Regions from separate parts of the Fodinibius salinus genome, predicted to be linked through region 2. Evidence: riboswitches for the same ligand, from Rfam matches in the RefSeq annotation. Region 2 holds a riboswitch; the other holds the start of a gene.
What was found. A riboswitch is a leader RNA that binds a small molecule or an ion and turns the genes downstream of it on or off. The one in region 2 is predicted to bind cobalamin.
Positions count from the first base shown of each region.

Region 1: it holds a riboswitch for cobalamin, as region 2 does, so the genes downstream of both, metE (5-methyltetrahydropteroyltriglutamate--homocysteine S-methyltransferase) here and LX73_RS01410 (ABC transporter substrate-binding protein) in region 2, are expected to answer to the same signal.

Region 1 is NZ_VNHY01000004.1:259,154-262,578, forward strand. It holds gene metE (5-methyltetrahydropteroyltriglutamate--homocysteine S-methyltransferase) at 1-1,924, opposite strand, end outside; cobalamin riboswitch at 2,064-2,270, opposite strand; gene LX73_RS11900 (TonB-dependent receptor) at 2,596-3,425, shown strand, end outside.
Region 2 is NZ_VNHY01000001.1:322,658-326,082, reverse strand. It holds gene LX73_RS01415 (iron ABC transporter permease) at 1-740, opposite strand, end outside; gene LX73_RS01410 (ABC transporter substrate-binding protein) at 760-1,947, opposite strand; cobalamin riboswitch at 1,974-2,213, opposite strand; gene LX73_RS01405 (efflux RND transporter periplasmic adaptor subunit) at 2,728-3,425, shown strand, end outside.

The DNA.
Region 1 (3,425 bases), on a different contig from region 2:
CCCACTTAAGGTAAGGATCCCAGTTTTTACGGCGTAGGGGCAAACCTTCTCTAAAGGCGGGTTCGTCAATTTGGATCGCCTGTATGCCTGCTTCCTCAAGGTCTTCTACCTCATCACGGATGGCCAGGGCAATCTGTTTTGCGGTCTCCTCACGGGATTGATCATCACGGACAAAAGACCACTGTAGAATAGTCACGGGCCCGGTTAACATCCCTTTCACCGGCTTATCAGTTTGTGATTGAGCATACGAAGACCAGCGGACGGTTACCGGCTCCGGGCGGTGGACATCACCATAAATAATGGGAGGTTTAACACCGCGTGTGCCGTAGCTTTGTACCCAGCCGTGACGCGTAAAGGCAAAGCCGGCAAAATGTTCACCGAAGTATTCCACCATATCATTGCGTTCGAACTCACCATGCACCAACAAGTCCAACCCAATCTCTTCCTGTCGGTTTATGAGTTCATCAATCGCACCTTCTATCCGCTCTTCATATTCTTTTTTTGATATCTTCCCTTTTCGGAAATCGGAACGCCACTTACGAACTTCAGAGGTCTGTGGAAATGAGCCGATAGTAGTAGTCGGAAATAGCCCCGGCACATTAAGGTGTTCTTCCTGTTGCTCTTTCCGCTCATTATAAGGATGATCACGCTTCAGCATCTCATCATCGAGTGACTGCATGCGTTGTTGAACACTGTTATTGTGTACCAGCTCCGACTTTCCTTTATCAGAGATATCGGCCTGGTGCTCTTTGAATAGTTGTTGTTCTTCCTCACTAAATGAGTCAGATGCGTAGTTCTTCAGTAATGTAAGTTCATCCAACTTTTGATTAGCAAAAGCCATCCACCGTTTTACTTCGGCAGGCAGAGCTGTTTCATCAGTTTCTCGTTCCAGATCCACTGGGCAGTGGAGCAGAGAACAAGAGGGAGCAATCATGATTTTATCATTGCCAAGCTGTTCCGCTGCTTGTTGAATAGATTCGGCAGCTTTCTCAAGATTGGTTTTCCAAATATTACGACCGTCAATAACACCCAGTGAGAGTGATATACCTTCATCAAGATGATCAATTATGGTACCCAACTGGTCCGGGGCTTCGACAAGATCAACATGTAGTCCGTCAACGGGTAGTTTGCCAGCCAGCCCTATATTATCCTCTAAACCTTCGAAGTAGGTAGTTAATAGCAGTTTTAATTCTGAGCACTCTTCTCCCAGTTTCTGATATGCTTGCTGAAAGGCGATTTCAGTGTCTTCATCAATATCCAGACCTAGAAATGGTTCTTCAATTTGCACCCACTCTACGCCCATACTTTGAAGCTTAGATAAAATATTTTGATAGACGGGTAATAGCTTATCAAGAAGGTCCAAACGGTGAAAATCATCCGGAGCATCTTTCTCTTTACCCAGCAACAAAAAGCTAACCGGACCAATCAGTACGGGCTTCGTGATAACACCCACAGATTTTGCTTCTTCGTACTCATCAAAAATTTTGGATGATAAGCACTGAAATTCTTGATCCGGAGTAAATTCAGGGACGATATAATGGTAATTAGTGTTAAACCATTTAGTCATCTCCATGGCTGCTATATCATGATCTTCATCCTGCAGGCCTCGGGCCATGGCAAAATAAGTATCAATAGGATAGCTGTAGATCTTGTCATCCTCTTCTTGGAAAATCTTTTTATAGCGTTCAGGCACTGCACCAACCAACATAGCTGTATCAAGTACCTGATCGTAAAGAGAAAAGTCATTTGAAGGCACCATATCGATGCCGGCATTTTTCTGGGTGGTCCAGTGCATGACTTTGAGAGACGAGACAGATTCGTCCAACGTTCTCTTATCAATCTCTCCATTCCAATATCGTTCTACTACTTTTTTTAAATCTCTGTTGATACCTATCCGCGGATATCCAAGATTATGCGTAATCATAATGATCTGTTTTAGCTTTAAATTATGAGGAGGGAAACTAAAACGTTGTGAAGGCAGAGAGTTCAAGCGTAATGCTAGTATACAATAAATCGGGTATACGGTACCTGCCTTTCAACAACACCTTAACTCCCGAAGGCCTCGTTTACTTGATCTAAAGGCAGGTCTCCTGGCTTATCGACCGTTTCTTCTACCCTTCCCGTCTCTTTTGGGGCTGAGACAGTGGTCAAAACAAAGAAATAAATCGAATTACAGTTGCGGGAACAGCTCCGGATTTCAAATACTTGAAAGCACCGGATTCCCTTTTCACCCCGACGGTTGTCGGGGCACCTTTAAATCTATTTTCAATAAAACAGCTACCAATATCATTGTCAACGTATACTTTTCCACAAAAGGACAGGGTTATCAACAATCACTGAACTCTTTATAAAATACAGGATACCATCACCACAAAAAATATCAGAGACTCTCCTTGCTATTTAGAATTGATCTAAATAGTTTTACCGTCTGCTATTTAAAAGCAGTCTAAATAAAATCAAGTTTTTTGAGGTACTTATTTTTCGGTCTTCACCAAGCTTAATACATCCTATTTCCCGTTTTAAACCTCACAAAACTCATTAATAAGAATTATAAATAAAGACAACCTAGATAGGTTAGAAGATAATATGAACCCGATGCAACATTTAACCAAGCTACAACTCTCTTTTCTCTTTGTATTCTTTGCATTTTCTACCTCTGCCTTTGCACAATCTGGAACAATTGAAGGGACGGTTCTCGAGGCCAATAATGAGAACCCTTTACCGGCTATCAATGTAGGGCTTAAAAATACCACTTTAGGTGCTCCTACCGATGCAAATGGAGAGTTTACTATTCCAAAAGTTCCTTCAGGATCATATACTCTTTATATCTCTGCGATAGGATATAAAAAAATCCAACGTGATATCACGATTGATAAAGGAGAAACCAAAAATCTTACTATAAATTTGGAAAAAGATATTCTGGGCATGAATGAGGTCGTTGTTTCTGCTACGCGCCGCATTGAATCGCTGGATGAAGTACCGGCTTCTGTGAATATCTTAAGTGATAAAGAAATCGGTGAACAAATTACAATCAATTCAAACCTAAATGACATGCTCGCAAAACAGGTTCCGGGCTTTGCCCAATCTACCGAATCGGGCAGTAATTGGGGACAGAATCTGCGTGGTCGTGACTACTTAGTCCTTGTTAACGGCATTCCACAATCAACTCCTTTGCGAGCGGTAAGCCGAGACCTACAAACTATTGACGCTGGTTCTGTACACCGTATCGAAGTTATCAAAGGCGCAACCGCAATTTACGGTAACGGAGCTACCGGCGGACTTATCAACTATATAACCAACCTGCCACAGAAAAATGGCTTCCAATCAGTAAGCCAGGTGGGATCTAACATCTCGCTTACGGCACCAAGCAACAGCATTGGATATCGGTTCTCGCAACAACTTTCTGGTCGATCAGATAAATTAAG
Region 2 (3,425 bases):
CCCATGCTGCGAGCGTAGTTTTCACCCAGCAGCAAACCGTTTAACGGTTTTGATAAAGCCAGTGCTAGTCCACCGCCCACAATTGTTACAGCTCCTAGAATCCACAGCTGATTGAGCGGCACACCGCCAAGACTTCCAAAGGTCCAAATCAGGTAATCCTGAATTTGCTCCGGACTACTAAAATACTGCCAAACACTTACCACGGCGATGGTAATATTGCCAATCATAAGTCCAATGATAAGTAAGGTTACATTATCCCGTACCTTTATGGATATCAATAAGATCAGAAGCAACACCCCTGCGGCACCGGCACTGGCAGCACCTACGATTAACCAGCTGCCAAGCGCCGAGAACTGTTGGATGGCAAAAATACTGGTGATTGTACCGGCAGCAAGCATTACGATAGCTACTCCCAAACTGGCACCTGCGGTAATTCCCAATACCGAAGGACCCGCCAGCGGGTTGCGAAACAATGTTTGCATCTGCAATCCTCCCACCGAGAGCGCACTCCCTGCCAAAATAGCTGTTACAGCCCGGGGAATACGAATATTGATTACAATCTTATGCCATGCCCCGTTACCTACCTCTCCACCACCTAATATTGCCACAATATCTCCGATGGGGATGTCTACCGAACCAAGTGCCAGATTAAGCACAAAGAGTACTACAACCGCAGTGGCTAGCAGTACAAAATATAGCGAATAACCTCCCCTTCGGTTATGTATGGGGTCTTCGTTCATCAATTATTCAGTTAAAAGGTTAATCCAATTGTTGATAATAATACAACTCGTGATCGGGCACTAACTCAGGGTGAAGAATCTTGATCAGGTCGGCCAAAAGTATTTCGGGATGCACCACGCCAGATTCCCAAAAATCATTGCCGCCCGACTCATTCAGGCGACGGTTATTGTTATAAATTCTGCCCGTTTGGTAGGATTTAAAATCCTTAAACCGAGCATCTTTGGCCAGAACTTCTTCTTTTGATGTTGTCGCACCGGGATTCAACCAAACGTCTGCCTGCAACCCCTTTTCATAAACGGCTTCAAAATCTTTCCGCAATCCACCAGTTTCACTAGATGAATACCAAGGATAGTCAGCACCGGCATCTTTCAGATATCGGGCTGTAAAGCTATCTCCGCCTGAAACAAACCAGGCTCCTTTATAGGGCATATTATTTATGACCAATGGTTTCTGACCTACTGTATCTGTGGCGGCCTTCAAACGGTTATACTCTTTTGCAACCGCTCCAAATTTTTGATTTGCTAATTTTTCTTTGTTAACCAGTGCAGCCATTACTTTTACCCATTCAGCCTTGCCCAGGGGCGTAGTCTCCAGCCACTCGGAGTTTACCATTACGTCGATACCGGATTCCATAAGCACACGATAATTATCGAACTGTGAAGACTCTCCGCCTGAGATCATTAGCAAATCAGGCTGCATGGCCATAGCCTGTTCTTTATTGAATTCTCCAGAGGTAAACCGGGTGATTTTTCCTTCTTTAAATCTGTTTCTTATTTGCCGGTTGTACACATATTCAGCACCTACCATGCCGGTAATAATTCCATTGATGTTAAGCATTTCTGTAAGACCCAGATGAGTGGTAGAAGTGGCAATAAGACTTCTGACAGGGATAGCAATTTCCTCGGTATTTTTGACCTGTATTTGATCAGCTATCTCTCTGGGAACCAATGAGTAACGCAGAGTGTCCACTTGATCTTGAAACGGCTTCAGAATTTCAAGCAACTTATAGTTTTGGTGGTAGCTGATCTGGAATCCATCGGCATACTTTGCGTGCACCTGATGGCTAAATCGAACCGAATCAACAGTAGCAGATTGCTGGCTATCTTGGGGGGGATCAGCAGATTGGCATCCCCAACCTACTATTACAACAAACAGAACCAGTAGAAATGAACGAACGTGCAGGAAAGATGATAATCGTTGAATCATGGATACAGCTTTTCTCCCGAAAGCATTTTCCTTCATTGACAACGGCAGGTCTTCTGGCTTACTCTACTTTTGAGCACCTTCCCCCTGTCTAAAAAACAGGAGTGGATTTATTAACCTCAATGCGCACCGAATTGTGCGGAGAGCTTACAGCAGCGGGGACTGCTCCGGACTCTTGATTCCGACAGCTGTCGGAATAGATCACCGGATTCCCATTTTAACTGAATCTCAGATACAAGATCTTCAGAACCGTATCAAATCAGTACATTAGGATTTATTTTTGTGACTCTGATAATAACGGTATTAACGCTGATAAGCTAATTTCGATATCCCGTTGATAGACCAGTGAACCTAAGGATAATCTCCCCAATAATATGCTTGTATGTGATGTCAAAGCGAATATAATCTTGCCCTTACATAATTTTTTGCTATTATCTTTAGCAACTTGTTGATGCTTGTAGCATTTCGATCAGCACACCGATTCGTTCAAAATACTTGCTGTAAATTCGGCTAACTTAAAACATGGGAACGGATCATTACCCAGTAAAAGTTCACGCCTATCAATATCACTGAAAATCTCTTGGCTGCCATTCATACAGTAGAGACACTCCTCAACAATACCTTACAGAAGCGTTTTTCTATCCCTTCCCTAAATACTTAGAATCCACTCAAAATCACACTTTTAAAGCTTTAAACGCCCATAAAAATAATTTTTTGTAACATTTTTAAATCTGCCAGCGTATTAGATTGCAAATAATTGACAATTCAAATGCGTAGAATATTATGAAATATTTTTTGCAATGGGCAGTAGTTAGTGTGGTCGGGCTTTCGGTAGTTGTCATTTCTTCGTGCAGTTCTACATCATCATCCAAAAATATTGCTGACGAAGATTCCACAGCTACCGTACCCGTAGAAGTCGCTACCGTAAAAACCGATGATATTTCGGCTTATTACTCCAATACCGTTACCCTTGAAGCCGATGAAGAAGCAATGGTAGTATCCAAAGTTCGGGGAATTGTTAACAAGCTCCACGTTGAAGAGGGAGATGTTGTACAACAAGGAACCGTATTAGCAGAACTTGAGGATGAGCAACTACAGCTCGAAGCCAAGCGCGCCAAGGCAACAATGGATCGGCTTGAAAATGACCTTAACCGAAAGAAAGAATTATATAAGAAAGAGCTCATCAGCGCTCAAGAATATGAAAATGCCAAGTATGAATATCAGGCCCAACAATCAGATTATGAGCTAGCCAAGCTGCAGGTTAAATATACTCACATTCGAGCGCCCATCGCGGGTGTCATCTCAGAGCGCCTGATCAAAAAAGGCAATATGATCAATGCTGATCAGGAAGTTTTTCAGATTACTGATTTTGACCCTCTCCTGGCCGTCCTCAACGTTCCAGAGCATGAAATGGAAAAATTGCAAAAAGGCCAACAGGCACTGATACAAGTTGATGCCGTAGCCAACAAGACTTTTGAAGG